Regions from separate parts of the Micromonospora sp. II genome, predicted to be linked through region 2. Evidence: riboswitches for the same ligand, from Rfam matches in the RefSeq annotation. Region 2 holds a riboswitch; each other region holds the start of a gene.

Region 1 (3,650 bases), on a different contig from region 2:
CCGTGGGGTTGCGCGCGATCGCCAGCAGCACATGTCCGTGATTGGTGAGGAAGGTCCAGTTGCGGCGGCTCCCGTCCTCACCTGGTGTCGTCGCCATGGTGGCCATGCTATGGCCATCGACGCTGCCGACCCGAATCGGACGCGGGCAGGCACGGGAAAGTATGAAATGCGTATCACGAATCTTGACGTGCCCCTGACGCCGTGTGACCGTGAAGTCGCGAGGCCGTCCGGCCTGGTCGTTCCGCAGGTAGACGAGGTGAGGCAGATGACGCCGAGAAGCCCGGAGCAGGCGCTCGCCGAGCTGCGTGCCGGCAACCACCGGTTCGTCACCGGTGTGCCGCAGCATCCGAATCAGGACGCCGGGCACCGGGCGGCGGTGGCCGACGGCCAGCACCCCTTCGCGGTGATCGTCGGCTGCTCCGACTCGCGGCTCGCCGCGGAGATCATCTTCGATCGAGGTCTCGGTGACCTCTTCGTGGTGCGTACCGCCGGGCACACCGCCGGGCCCGAGGTGCTCGGCAGCGTCGAGTACGCGGTCACCGTGCTGGGCACGCCGCTCGTGGTGGTGCTCGGGCACGACTCCTGCGGCGCGGTCCAGGCCGCCCGGGAGGGGGTCCGGACCGGCGCCGCTCCGGCCGGGCACCTGGGAGCGGTGGTGGACGCGGTCTCGCCCAGCCTGCTGCGCGCCGCCCGGCAGGGCATCGACGACCTCGACGGCATCATCGACGTCCACATCGCGCAGACCGTGGAGACGCTGCTGGCCCGGTCCTCCGTGCTGGCCGAGCGGGTCGCGGCGGGCCGGTGCACGGTGGCGGGGATGTCGTACCGGCTCTCCGGCGGCGAGGTGCGGACAGTGGCGCAGGTCCCGGCGTCACTGCCCGCTCCCTCGTCGCCGGCGGACGCGGACGCGGCGCTGGCCGGCTGACCGGAGCGCCGGACGACGAAGGGGCCGCCCACGGGGGCGGCCCCTTCTTGCTGCGTCCAGGTCAGAGCATCGACATGTGGACGTGGTCGGTGTGGTTCGACGGCCCGCTGTACGACCTCCAGCCGGTGGCCGGGAACCAGATCTGCCGGTTCCAGATCACGTAGTAGATGCCCAGCCGGTCGGCGTTGCGGATGAGGAAGGCGGCCACGTCGTTGCCGTACTTGCGGGTGTCGTTGTTGTGCCAGGGTGAGAAGCCGCTGTTCTGCAGCGACCAGTCGCACGCCTTGCCCTTGGGGTGCTCCCACGGCCCGCCCGGCCGGTAACAGCCCACGAAGCGCGTGTAGCCGGCGCGCCGGACCTCCTTGTAGGCGTGCAGCGTCCGCGGCGTGATGCAGCCCGAGGTGGTCGGGTCGTTCTCGCTGCACGACTCGGCCTTCCAGCCGCCGTCGGCGGTGCGGCCGGGGCCGATCTTGGCGACCGGTGAGGTGGCGTCGACCAGGCCGCCGGTGAAGCCGAGGCCGCCGACGAGCTTGAGGGCGCGTTCGGCCTGCACCTTCTCGCGCTCCATCGCGTTCTTCTGCTTCTCCTGCTCGCGCACCTCGGCGTCGAGCGCGATCTTGGCCGTCTCGGCGCGGTTCTTGACCGCGTTGATGGCGGCCAGGCGCTGCGCGTTGAGGAGGTTCAGCTCGTCCAGGGCGTTGACGCGGCGGACGAACGAGTCGGGCGAGTTGCTCTCCAGCAGCATCGCCATCGCGCCCATCCGGCCGGTCCGGTAGGACTGGGCGGCGAGCTGGTTGACCTGCGGGCTGAGCGCCTCGAGTTCGGCCTGTGCCGCCTGTACCTCGGCGGCCAGCCGCCGCTGGCGGTCCTGCGACTTGGCCAGCTTCGCCTTCGCCTGGAGGAAGTTCCGGTTGGCGCTGTCGATCGCCTCGGTGATGAGCGGTGGTTCGCCGTCCTCCTCGTGCCCGGACGGCTTCGGGGCCGCCGCGGCGGGGGCCGCCGTCGCCGAGTTCGGCCCGGCCAGCACTGCCAGCGAGGCCAGCACGGCCACCAGGGGTGTCAGCCAGCGGCGCAGGGGTGGCGTCACAGTGTTCCCTTCCGTCGGCCGCCGACCGGGTTAGCTGACGGGTTCGGGACGGAAGTGGCCCCTACCGCTCGCGCGGATTCACCCCATGTACCTGGTTCCCCGGCTCGCCCGCAGGCGATTGGGCGGCGGCACCGCTGGCGCCGGTGCGCGCCTTCGGCGGTGACCGGCAGCGAGGTTACCCGACAGCACTCCTGCGGATCTACGTCCGGAAGCCGACCAATAGCGAGATTTCGCCGTGGCGCACCGTGACCAGCGTCGCGTTTGAAATCGATGGTCACCGTGCGGAGTGTCACCATGTCGCCTCCGTACTCTTTCCGCCGCCGAGCGCCTCCAGCGCGTCGTCGCGTCCGGTCGGCGGACGGGGCGGCGGGGGTACGGGCGACGCCGGCTCCGGACCGGGCGCGCGCCGTCCGGCGGTGGTCACGATCGCGGCCAGTGCGGTCGTCAGCGGTACGGCGGCGATCAGGCCGAGCGTGGCCACCGCGCTGCGGACGATCTCCTGGGCGAGGAACTCGCTGGTGAGGATCTGGCTCACCGGGCGGGAGTCGGCGACCAGCAGGAGCAGCAGTGGCAGCGACGCGCCCGCGTACGCCAGCACGATGGTGTTGACGGTGGACGCGATGTGGGCCCGGCCGACGCGGGTCGCCGCCCGGTAGAGCTGCCGCCGGGACAGCCCCGGGTTGGCGTGCGCGAGTTCGGTGACGGTGGCCGCCTGGGTGACGGTGACGTCGTCCAGCACGCCCAGCGAGCCGATGATGATGCCCGCCAGCAGCAGTCCGTGCAGGTCCACGTCGCCCTGGAACATGGACAGCGTGGTGGCGTCCTCGCTGCCGAAGCCGGTCAGGTGGGTGGCGGACGTGGCGAGCAGGCCGAGCACGCCGGTGACCACCAGGCTGCCGAGCGTGCCGAGCACCGCCACCGACGTCTGCGCGGTGATCCCGTGCGTCAGGTAGAGCACCACGAACATGATCAACGCGGCGCCCACGATCGCCACCAGCAGCGGCGGCTGGCCGCCACCGATGCCGGGCAGCACGAAGCCGAGCAGGATGGCGAAGCTGGCCGCCAGGCCGCCGAGCGCGGCGAGCCCGCGCCAGCGGCCGAACGCCACGATCGCGGCGGCGAAGAGCACCAGCAGCCAGATCAGCGGTGTGCCGCGCTGGTGCTCGGCGATGTTGTAGGACTTCACCGAAGGATCGGCCGGGTCGATCAGCTCGACCAGGACGATCTTGTCGCCGACCTCGACCCGTGGCGCGCCCGGTCCGGCCGGGAGCGGCGTCTCGACCTGCCGTCCCGCGTCCGGGCCCTGCTCGGCGGCGACGGTCGCGGTGCCGCAGGGGCCGCCCGCGCCCTCCGGGGCCTCCGGCGTCGGCGGGCAGGGTTCGGTGACCACCCGGGTCACGGTGCCGTGGTAGCGGGGGACGTCCGCGCCGCCGACCGGCTCCCGGTCCTGCCGGGGCCAGAGCACCAGCGCGGCGATCACGGTGAGCGCGAACAGCGGCACCACCACGGCGACGAGCAGCCGTCGTACGCCCGGTGGCGTGGGCGGTGCGGGGCGGGTGTGGTCGGCACCCAAGGCGTCTCTCCCAACGGTCGCGGCGACGCCTGGTCCGCCGGACCGGTCTGGTCACCGGGCCGGCG
Region 2 (3,650 bases):
CTACTCCAACCTGAACAAGGCCACCGGCTACGTGCAGCGGTCCTTCGACATCTCGTCGCTCGCAGGCACCACGGCGACCATCTCGTTCAGCGGCGTGGAGGACAGCTCACTGCAGACGTCCTTCGTCGTCGACGACACCGCGGTCACCCTGAGCTGACCGTGGCGTAGCGCGGCCGGTCGTCGTCCTCCCGGCGGCCGGCCGCCTCGTCGTGCCGGGCGGTGCCGCGTCGCGCGTGGCCGCCGCCGCGTGCCGGGGCGGCGCCGCGTCGTGCCGGACCGCGTGCGGTCGGGTCAGGCCGGACGCCCGGCCTGGGACGCCGTGCCGCGGTCGCGGTGGATCCGCGCGGCCGCCTCGTGCATCGCGCGACCGAACAGCTCGGCCTGGTCACCCATGCTGCCGAGCCGGGCGGCGAGCGCGTCGGCGTCGGCCCGCGCCGACGCGCTGACCCGGGCGTCCAGCTCGGACAGCGCGGCGTTGGCGGCGGCGGTGACATGTCCGCACAGGACGTCGAGGGGCTCGCCGGCCAAGTCCGGGTCGATCGTCACGGAATCCAGCCGGCCACCCTGAACGGCGACCGCGCGGACCCGGCCGTCGGCTGCGGTGCCCTCGGCGCGCAGCAGGTCGCCCGGCTCGCCGTCGGCGTGCTCCGAGGCCCGGGAGCGCATCGCGGTGAGCGCCTGCTGCGTGCGGGTCAGCAGTTCGTCGATGCTCGCGGCCGCCGAGAACGGATCGTTGGTCATTTCCGCGCTTTCTTCACGTCTGAGCCGATCATCGTGACCCTAGCAACCGGCTCCGACGAATCGCGGTCAGCGGCCGTCACGGGTGGCGTCCGGCGCCGCGAGCAGGCCGGACACCGGCGGCGCGGCGTGTCGCGGGCGGCCGGACGCCCGGCCGGGTCGAACCGGCCGGGCGTCCGGACCAGATCAGCGCAGACGCAGCCGCTGACCGGGGAAGATCAGGCCGGGGTCGTCGCCGACCACTGCCCGGTTGCGCTCGTGCAGGGCACGCCAGCCGCCGTCGACGCGCTGCGCCACGGCGATCTCCGACAGCGTGTCCCCGCGCCGGACCACGTACGTCCCGGCCGACGGCTGCGGCGCCGCAGTCGTCGCGGCCCGCTCCGGCGCGGTCTTGCGCGTGGCGGCCCGCTTCGGGGCGGACTTCTTCGAGGTGGCCTTCTTCGGGGCCGCCCGCTCGGACCGGGTCGCCGCGGCGTTCGCCGAGCCGCCCTTCTTGCCGCAGACCGGCCACGCGCCGATGCCCTGGCCGCGCAACACCTTCTCCGCGACGGCGATCTGCTCGGACCGGCTGGCCAGGTCGGCGCGGGCGGCGTACTTCTGGCCGCCGTAGCCGTTCCAGGTGGCGCGGGAGAACTGGAGCCCGCCGTAGTAGCCGTTGCCGGTGTTGATCTTCCAGTTGCCGCCGGACTCGCAGCGCGCGACCGCGTCCCAGTTGACGCCCGCGCTGGCCGGTGCGGCCGGGCCGAACAGGGTCGCGACGCCGACGGCGGCGCCGGTCACCACCGCACCGAGAGCGGTACGGCGGCTTCGGGCCGAGTATGCAGTTGCCATGTGGATTCCTCCACGCCGACGAGGTGAGCTGTCGGGTTCGGGCCGAGGAGCCCGGCCGCCGGTGGCGGCTTCACCCCGAGGTGACGATGCACCGTGGAACGTGTGGTTCCCCCGCTCCCGCACGAGGTTCGGTTACCGGGGCCGGCGGCGGGATTTGGCGTTTCCGGCCCGCGGTGCCCGCGAATGCGAACGAAACCGACGCTAAGGACGGTTTGCGACGATCGTCCACTTCTTGTGATGGTGTTCACCCGGCCGGGCTACCACCTGTGGAGCTACCGTGGCAGGGCCGAGCAAGATCACGGGAGGGGCGGGACGGATGACCGATCACGGACACGAGCTGACCTTCGGCGGCTTCATCACGCCCGCCGCCGGGCAGCCCGACCAGGTGGTGGCGCTGGCCACGCTCTGCGAACAGGTCGGGCTGGACCTGGTCACGTTCCAGGACCACCCGTACCAGCCGGGCTTCCTGGACACCTGGACGCTGATGTCCTACGTGGCCGCCGTCACCGAGCGCATCCACCTGGCCGGCAACGTGCTCAACCTGCCGCTGCGCCAGCCGGTGGTGCTGGCCCGCAGCGTGGCCAGCCTGGACCTGCTCACCGGCGGCCGGGTCGAGATGGGACTCGGCGCGGGCGCGTTCTGGGACGCGATCGAGGCGACGGGCGGGCGGCGCCTGTCCCCCGGCGCGGCGGTCGAGGCCCTGGACGAGGCGATCCGGGTGATCCGCGAGGTCTGGGACACCGACCGCCGCGGCATGATCCGCGTCGACGGCGAGCACTACCGGGTGGTCGGCGCCAAGCGCGGCCCGGCGCCCGCGCATCGGGTGGGCATCTGGGTCGGCGCGTACAAGCCGCGCATGCTGCGCCTGGTCGGCCGCGCCGCGGACGGCTGGCTGCCCTCCCTGTCCTACCTGCCCAAGGGCCCCGACGAGCTGCCCGCCCTGAACGCGCTCGTGGACGAGGGCGCGCAGGCTGCCGGGCGCGACCCGGCCGAGATCCGCCGCATGCTCAACGTGACCGGCACGTTCGCGCGCTCGTCGGCCGGCTTCCTGGCCGGCCCGCCGGAGCAGTGGGTGGAGGAGCTGGCCGGGCTCACGCTGGAGCACGGCGTCACCACGTTCATCCTCGGCAGCGACGAGCCGCGCGCGATCCAGATCTTCGCCCAGGAGGTCGCGCCGGCGGTCCGCGAACTCGTCGCCGCCGAGCGCACCGCGCCCGGCAGCGGGGCCCGCGCGGTCGCCGACGACACGGCCGCCACCGGCGGCGCGGCCACGCTGGCGGTCACCCCCACCCCCGACCCGGGGGTACGTCTGAGCGCGCGCCGCCCCTGGGACGAGTCGACCCGGCCGACCGCCCCGCTGCCTCCGGCCGGCCAGGTCTACCCACCCCGGGGGCAGGCCGCCGGGCAGCACCTGGTGGACGTGCACGACCACCTGCGCCAGGAGCTGGCCCAGGTGCGCGACCTGCTGGAACAGGTCAAGCGGGGCGCCGTCTCGCCGGGCCGGGCGCGGGCGGCGCTCAACGAGATGACCATGCGGCAGAACAACTGGACGCTCGGGGCGTACTGCGCGGCCTACTGCACCATGGTCACCCAGCACCACGGGCTGGAGGACGCCTCGATCTTCCCGCACCTGCGCCGCTCCGAGGCCGGGCTGGCGGCCGTGCTCGACCGCCTCGAGGAGGAACACGTGGTGATCCACGGGGTGGTGGAGAGCGTCGACCGGGCGCTCGTGGAACTGGTCCACCGGCCCGGCGACTTCACGCAGCTCCAGGAGGCGGTGGACCTGCTCACCGACACGCTGTTGTCGCACCTGTCGTACGAGGAGCACCAGATCGTCGAGCCGCTGGCCCGGCACGGCTTCTTCCCCGGCCAGCTGTGAGGTAGCTGACTTTTGATTTCCTAAGTCAGGGGGTACCGTCGACGCCATGACGGACCTCCTTGCGCAGCGTGACTCCTGGTCCACCGCCAACTGCTCGATCGCCCGGGCGCTGGAGGTGGTCGGCAACCGCACCACGCTGCTCCTGCTGCGCGAGGCGTCGTTCGGCACCCGCCGCTTCGACGACTTCGCGCGGCGGGTCGGC
Region 3 (3,650 bases), on a different contig from region 2:
GTTCGTTCGGCGCGGCCACGCTGCCGGCCGTCGCCGCCCCGGCCGCGCCAGCCGGCCCGGCGTACGTGAGCACGCCGGCCGCCCCGCGACCGGAATCCGACCGCGCCGCCGAGCGGCAGGCCCGTCCCGACGGCGCACCCGCGCCCGCCGCACGGGCCACCGACACGCTCCCGAACGACCCGCAGCCGGTCCCGGCCGGCCGGATCACCGCGCCGGTCGGCCTGCGGGCCCCGCCCGCCCGCTGATCCGCCCACGGGCCGCGCCCGTCACCGCACCCACCGAACGTCATCCCGCACCCGCCCTTCGACGGCCCGGCGCCCCCGCGCCGCGCCCCGACCGGCCGTGCGGATTCTCCCGCCAGGTTCTTCCCGTGAGGTGCCGACCATGTCGCAGACCGCTCTCTACCACTTCCTCACCGCGGTCCCCGAGGCCGCCGCCATCTGGTCCTTCCTGATGCTGCTCGCGTTCGGCCTGCTCGCCGCGCTGGTGGCCCGGCCCGAGCGCGACGGCGTCGCCGAGGCTGCCGCCGATCCGGTGGACCAGGACGCCGCGCGCCGCGACGACCTCGTCCGGTACGCCGAGGAGGTGGCGGTGGCCGCCGCCGGGGCCGCCCAGACGGCCCGTCGCCGCCGGGAACGGTGGCTGGCCGCGCAGGACGAGGCGGAACGCGCCTGGACCGCGTACGACGAGGCGGACAGCGCCGCCCGCCGCCTGGCCGGGGCCGCCGCGCTGGCCGCCCCGCGCACCCCGCGCACCCCGGCGGAGTACGCGGCCCGGGAGCGCTGGCTGCACCACGCCGCCATGACGGCGCACTGGCGCGGCGACCTGTCCGCCCGGCAACTCGCCGACGTGCTGGCGCGCCGCAACGGGTGGGACCCGCGCCGGCACCCGGCCGAGCAGGAGATCGTGCTGGCCCGGGCCGTACGGGACCGGCGCCGGACCGGCTGGGAGAGCGCCGCCGAGCGGGAGCGGCAGGCGTGGCGGGACGCCGAACTGGCCGCCGAGGCCGCCCGTACGCTCGCCGCCGAGGCGTACGCGGCCACCCTGGCGGTGCGGCCCGCCCCGGTGTCCCGCGGCGTGGCGACGATCCCCCTGCCGGTCGGCGCGTCCGTCCGCAACGCCCGCTGGCGTCCGGCCCGGGTCGGCTGAGGCGACCGAATTGTTACCCGGAATGTGGTGAGCCGGCTCACCCCCGGCACCGAAACGGGCGTGGAGCGCAGAACAGGCCAATGAGCCGCGCCATTGCCGGTCAGGCGCTCGCCGTCTGTCCCCTTTTCGCCTCCCGGGCGCCGTCACCACCGCTTGTCCCATTGAGTGAAGTGAGTAACCGGCTGTTCCGAAATCCGTTACCGGGGATCATGTTTACGCAGGTGGGAGCGCTTGGCAGGGGCAGTACCCGCCGGTAGTGTCGGCGCGTCCGGTGCGGTAACCGATCGCAGAAGGCGACGCCGCGCCGACCCGCCTAATCGTGTCATCACGAACCGGGGAACCATGAGCACCATCGGGGTGAATCCGCGGCCACTGCCGCGGTAGGGCGTACTTCCCGCCCGAATCCGTCAGCTAACCCGGTCGGCGGCCACGGAAGGAGTCCCATCCTCGTGCCCACCCCTCGATCGTCCCCCCGCCTCCACGGCTCCGCGGTACCCGCGCTCGCCTGACGCGACCGGCAAACCGCCCCTGGGCGCCCGGCATCGCGGGCGTACCCGTTCCCCCGGCCCATCCGGCCTGCCAGCACGTGTGAACCCCTCCACGTGCCGGGCCGGCGTGTGCCGATCACGCCCCCCGTGGAGGATTTCGTGAAGCACCACCTGAAGCGTCAGCTGCGGCGGATCGCCACCGAACGCCCGTACCAGATCATCGCCGGATCGGCCGCGGCGCTCGTGCTGGCCGCCGGCGCCGGCACCGCCCTCGCCGCCGGTGAGGACGCCCCGGTCCAGCAGGAGAACACCGCCTCGGTCGCCGAACTCGGCGCACGGCTCGGCGAGCCCGCCAGCCGCAGCGAGGCGCGTATCGGCGTCCCGCCGGCGTCGCCGAGCGCCGAGCCCAGCAGGTCGCCCAGCGCCTCCCCGTCGGCGAAGAAGGCCGCGGCGGACCCGGACGTCACCAAGGCCGCGCCGAAGCCGCCGTCGAGCAAGACGCTGGACTACGACTACCAGGCGCAGATCAACTACTACTACTGCGGCCCGGCCGCCGTGCGCAACGCGCTCAGCGCCACCGGCATCGAGCGCAGCCAGGACGCCCTCGCCGGCCCGCTCGGCACCACCGAGATGGGCACCAACTCGGCCGAGGACACCACGCGCGTGCTCAACCAGCAGGTCAAGGGCAACCCGTACCGGACCCGGATGATTCCCGGCTCGGCCAGCCCGGCCCAGATGGACCGGCTCCAGGCCGACGTGGTCGAGGCGATCAGCAACGGCCGAGGGGTCGTCGCGAACGTCGCCGGCACCGCCACCGACACCAACGGCGGCTGGCACTCGTTCCCCGGCGGCCACTACGTCGCGGTGATCGGCTACAAGGACGACGGCCGGACCGTCCGGATCGCCGACTCGGCCGACCCGTCGCTGCCGTCGTACTGGCTCACCACGATCGACCTGGCGCACTGGATCGCCAGCCGCGGCTACTCCGCCTGACCGCCCCGCACCCTGCGAAGGCCGGCACCCCGTCCCGGGGCGCCGGCCTTCCCCGTCCCCGCCCGCCCCTCGCCCGCCGCCCTCTCGGCGCGCCGATCTTGGACTTGTGGCGCCTGGTATGCCCGGCTCACCCCGCTATGGGAGGCACCACAACTCCAAGATCGGCGGCGAGGGCGAGGGCGGGCGGTTTGGGCGGGGCGGGTTCGGTCTCGCGTGTCCGGGGCGGGCGGTGGCAGACTGCGCCAATGGGCGATGCGACGGGGAACCGGCACCTGATTCTCCTGCACGGCATGGGCGCCACCGGCGAAGTGTGGCTGCCCTGGGCGCCGCTGCTGGAGCGCCGCTGGCCCGGGCGCTGGCTCGCCCCCGACCTGGCCGGCCACGGCTGGTCGCCGCCGCTCGACGGCTACTCGTTCGACGCCCTGGCCCAGCGCGTCGCAGACGGGCTCGGTCCGCTCCGGCTGGGCCCGCACGACCGGCTGGTGCTGCTCGGACACTCGCTCGGCGGGGTGGTGGCGCTGGCGCTCGCGGCCCGGCAGCGGGCTCTTCCGGTGGACGCGGTGGTGGGGCTCGGCATCAAGGCGGTCTGGTCCCCGGCCGAGCTGGCGAAGGCGAGCGAGCTGGCCGCCCGGCCGGTCACCTGGTTCGCCACCCGGGACGAGGCGGCCCGCCGCTACCTGCGCGTCTCGGGGCTGGCCGGGCTGTTCGCCCCGGACCACCCGGTGGTGGAGGCGGGGCTGCGGCGGGTCGACGGCCGCTGGCGGCTGGCGATGGACCCGGCCGCGTTCGCGGTCGGCGAGCCTCGGCTGCCCGCCCAGCTGGCCGCGACCGGCGTGCCGGTGCTGCTGGCCCGCGGCGAGCAGGACCCGATGGTGAGCGACGCGCAGCTCAAGGAGCTGGGCGTGCCGGTGGCCACCCTGCCCGGCCTGGGCCACAACGCGCACGTCGAGGACCCGGCCGCCGTGCTCGCCCTGCTCGACGCGTACCTGTAGAGCGGGGCCTACACGACGGCGCGCTGCG
Region 4 (3,650 bases), on a different contig from region 2:
CCGGCTCTGGGCCGCGTTCGCGCTGCTCGCCGTCCTGATGGTGGTCGAGGCGGTGGCCGCCTTCACCACCGGCTCGCTCGCCCTGCTCTCCGACGCCGGGCACATGTTCACCGATGTGCTCGGCATCGGCATGGCCCTCGCGGCGATCACCGCCACCCGGCGCGCCGGCACCGACCCGCAGCGCACGTTCGGCCTCTACCGGCTGGAGGTGCTCGCCGCCCTCGCCAACGCCGTGCTGCTCGGCGCCGTCGCGGTCTACGTCCTGATCGAGGCGGTACGCCGCTTCGGCGAGCCGCCGGAGGTGCTGGCCGGCCCGATGCTCGTGGTGGCGGTGCTCGGCCTGCTCGCCAACATCGTCGCCTTCGCGCTGCTGCGCGCCGGGGCGAAGGAGAGCATCAACCTGCGCGGCGCGTACCTGGAGGTGCTCGGCGACCTGCTCGGCTCGCTCGGCGTGATCGCCGCCGCGCTGGTCATCGCGGTGACCGACTGGTGGTGGGCGGACCCACTGGTCGCCGTCGGGATCGGCCTGTTCATCCTGCCGCGCACCTGGCGGCTCGGCCGGGCCGCGGTGCGCATCCTGGTGCAGGCGGCGCCGGAGCACCTCCAGGTGACCGCCGTGCACGACCGACTGGCCGCGGTCCCCGGCGTGGCCGAGGTGCACGACCTGCACGTCTGGACGCTCACCTCGGGCATGGAGGTGGCCTCGGCGCACCTGACCACCGACCCGGGTGTGGACCCGGCCGGGGTGCTGGCCGCCGCGCGGACGGCGCTGCACGAGGACTTCTCCATCGATCACGCCACGTTGCAGGTCGAACCCGGAGCGTCAGCCGGAGTGTGCGGAAAGACCGAGTGGTGATTAGGGCAGACTTAAATCACCGTGACTGCTGTACACTTATGTCGGTTTTGCCCCACCATGCGGCACTGCGCAACGGAGCCGCGCCCGGGCCGCGCCGGTAGGCTCGGTCGCGGCCGCAGCCACCGGCGTCACCGGCGCAGGTGGGGTGGCCGTCGCCTAATCGCCCGAAGGGGCGAGCCGGGGAACCACGTACGTGGGGTGCATCCGCGTCAGCGGTAGGGATCTTCCGTCCCGAACCCGTCAGCTAACCCGGTCGGCGGTTGACGGAAGGACATGTGAATGCCCCCAGTGGCACCTGTACGACGGACGGCCGCCCGGTTGGCGGCCCTGCTCGTCGCGACGCTGACTGTCGGCGTCGCGACCGTTCCGGCCTCCCCCGCCTCGGCGGCGCCCCGGACCGCCCTGCTCGCCGCCGCGCCCGGCGACGACGAGGGCGGCACGCCCGAGCTGCGCGCCCAACTCGACGCGGCCAGCAAGGGCTGGCTGGAGGCGAAGGCCGCGCTGAACCGGTCGGTGAACCGCCAGAAGCAGCTCAACGACCAGCTCGCGAAGGTCGGCGCCGAGCTGGCCGTACGTGACGCCAAGGTCGGTGAGATCGCCGGGGTGGCGTACCGCGCGGGCCGCCTCGGCACCGCCGCGGCGCTGCTCGACAGCAGCAGCCCGGCGGGCTTCATGGACCGGGCCGCCACGCTGGAACAGGTCGCCGCGCACGAGGACCGCACGGTGCGCGAGCTGATCACCACCCGGGACGAGGCCACCCGCACCCGGGCCGCGCTCGACACCGAGATCCGCGAGCAACGCAAGCAGGTCGAGGTGATGGGCAAGCGCAAGGAGCAGGCCGAGCGCGCGCTCGAAGTGGCGAACGAACGTTCCGCCCGCAACAACAGCAGCGGCGGCGGCAGCGTCCAGGGCACCTCAAACAAGAACGCGAAGCCCGCACCACGCAACTCGGACGGCTCGTGGCCGTCGGAGTCGTGCAGCGTCAACGACCCGACCCCGGCCAACGGCTGCATCACCCCGCGGACGCTGCACGCGCTGCAGCAGGCCAAGGCGGCCGGTTTCACCAGGTACGTCTCGTGCCACCGGCCCAGCGGCTCGGGCGAGCACCCGAAGGGGCGGGCCTGCGACTTCGCCGCCCAGAAGAACGGCTTCGGCGGCGTGGCCAGCGGCGGTGACCGGACGTACGGCAACAACCTGGCCGCGTACTTCGTGCGCAACGCCGACCCGCTCGCCGTGCTCTACGTGATCTGGTTCAAGCAGATCTGGCTGCCCAGCAGCGGGTGGAAGTCGTACAGCGGCGGCAACGGAGACCCGTCCAGCGACCACACCAACCACGTGCACCTGTCGGTGTACTAGCGCGCTCCCGGGGGGCCGGCCGGATCGGGCCGGCCCTCCAGCGTCGCGCCGAGACGGGCCGCCAGGCTCAGGTGAGCCGCCCGGGCCTGGCGGAACGCGTACCCGAACAGCGGCGCCGGCGCGGTGAGCGTGATCTCCACGTCGATGCGCACGGTGCCGTCGGGCTCGTCGCGTAGCCGGGTGTGGTTGCGCACCGTCGTCGCCGGCTGCTGCCGGGCCACAGTGACCACCTCGTCCTCGCTCGCGACCAGCACGTCCGCCTGGTACGTGACCGGGAAGTGCAGCGGGCCCAGTTGCAGCCGGTCGGTGATCGCGTAGCTGGCCAGCGCGCCCGGCCGGGCCGGCAGCTGCCGGACCCGGACGATCAGCGGATGCAGCTCGCCCTGGCGACTCAGGTCACCCAGCAGTGCCACCGCGTCGGCCCGGCTGCACCGGGCCTGCACGGTGTAGCTGAAGCTGTCGCTGCTCTGCAAGCGGGCCCCCTCGCCGTCGTACGTCGCGACGATCGTCCCGTACCGACGCCGGGCTGGCAACGGGTAGAAGGTCCCCTGGCCGCAGGGGGTGCGAACGGCGCTCAGGCGCCGGGCAGCACCTCGGGGGTGTCGTCGGCGAACCACGGCTCGGGAGCGCCGAAGAGGCCGAGCAGGCCGGTCACCCAGAGCTGCCGGTGCACGAACCGGCTCGGCTCGGTGACCACGAGCTTGACGCCGCTGACCTCGCAGGTCTGGAAGCCGGCCACCATGGCGCTGATGCCGACCGAGTCGATGAACGTGACGAGCCGCATGTTCAGCTCGATGCGCGAGGGACGGCCCTTCGCGAGCACCTCGGCGATCGCTTCCCGCACCTCGTACGCGGTGTCGACGTCGATCTCCCCACGGGGCGCGATCTGGACGACACCACCCGGCCGCACCGACTTCACGATCGACAGGCTCACGCGAGCACCTCCACTCGCCCTTGACGGGCGCCTCATCAGTACGCGGGCCGCGACCGAGAGTATTCCTCCAACGGCCCGGTCGCCACCCCCCGGGATGAGCAATTCGCGAACTGGGCACACCTGGGCGCTCCCAATCCGGACCTCCGGGTTCCAGTTTCCCCTTCGACGCGGGCCGCGGCCAGCCGTACGGCCGGTCGGACCCGTCGATCCGCCGACCAGGGTAGCGGGCGCGCGCACGTCCCGTCGGCACCGGTCCCGGCGCGTTCGGGTGGTTCGTCCCGTTCGCTGCTCACGAGCCGGGCACCACCGCGAGGGTTTGCCGCGTGCGCCGGTGGGGCACTGCCCCGAGACAGTGAACGCGCCGGATGGACACCGGAGTCCGAAGTGGCCGCCGGCCTTCGGCACCCGAGGAGGTAGAACGATGTTCGGATCCAACCTGCTGGACCGCCGGGGCAAGGCCGAGCGGGTCGCCGACCAGGCGTGGCAGCACCTGCTCTCCGCGGC

Evidence for each region. Region 2 has a riboswitch for cyclic di-AMP ahead of A8711_RS15645 (transglycosylase family protein). Riboswitches for the same ligand answer to the same signal wherever they lie in the genome.
Region 1: another riboswitch for cyclic di-AMP. It lies ahead of A8711_RS07780 (hypothetical protein); the one in region 2 lies ahead of A8711_RS15645 (transglycosylase family protein).
Region 3: another riboswitch for cyclic di-AMP. It lies ahead of A8711_RS29215 (C39 family peptidase); the one in region 2 lies ahead of A8711_RS15645 (transglycosylase family protein).
Region 4: another riboswitch for cyclic di-AMP. It lies ahead of A8711_RS18385 (hypothetical protein); the one in region 2 lies ahead of A8711_RS15645 (transglycosylase family protein).

Annotation. Positions count from the first base shown of each region.
Region 1 is NZ_LYXF01000012.1:28,644-32,293, forward strand. Features, by position in the region: gene A8711_RS07770 (MarR family winged helix-turn-helix transcriptional regulator) at 1-106, opposite strand, end outside; gene A8711_RS07775 (carbonic anhydrase) at 266-925, shown strand; gene A8711_RS07780 (hypothetical protein) at 987-2,012, opposite strand; cyclic di-AMP (ydaO/yuaA leader) riboswitch at 2,016-2,147, opposite strand; gene A8711_RS07785 (YibE/F family protein) at 2,302-3,585, opposite strand.
Region 2 is NZ_LYXF01000024.1:868,972-872,621, reverse strand. Features, by position in the region: gene A8711_RS15655 (M4 family metallopeptidase) at 1-157, shown strand, start outside; gene A8711_RS15650 (YbaB/EbfC family nucleoid-associated protein) at 292-741, opposite strand; gene A8711_RS15645 (transglycosylase family protein) at 925-1,569, opposite strand; cyclic di-AMP (ydaO/yuaA leader) riboswitch at 1,568-1,713, opposite strand; gene A8711_RS15640 (LLM class flavin-dependent oxidoreductase) at 1,886-3,448, shown strand; gene A8711_RS15635 (helix-turn-helix domain-containing protein) at 3,495-3,650, shown strand, end outside.
Region 3 is NZ_LYXF01000078.1:172,785-176,434, reverse strand. Features, by position in the region: gene A8711_RS29225 (hypothetical protein) at 1-245, shown strand, start outside; gene A8711_RS29220 (hypothetical protein) at 385-1,149, shown strand; cyclic di-AMP (ydaO/yuaA leader) riboswitch at 1,450-1,590, shown strand; gene A8711_RS29215 (C39 family peptidase) at 1,797-2,630, shown strand; gene A8711_RS29210 (alpha/beta fold hydrolase) at 2,876-3,622, shown strand; gene A8711_RS29205 (CDP-glycerol glycerophosphotransferase family protein) at 3,631-3,650, opposite strand, start outside.
Region 4 is NZ_LYXF01000035.1:104,311-107,960, reverse strand. Features, by position in the region: gene A8711_RS18390 (cation diffusion facilitator family transporter) at 1-856, shown strand, start outside; cyclic di-AMP (ydaO/yuaA leader) riboswitch at 1,000-1,131, shown strand; gene A8711_RS18385 (hypothetical protein) at 1,136-2,212, shown strand; gene A8711_RS18380 (SRPBCC family protein) at 2,209-2,745, opposite strand; gene A8711_RS18375 (STAS domain-containing protein) at 2,787-3,146, opposite strand; gene A8711_RS18370 (hypothetical protein) at 3,568-3,650, shown strand, end outside.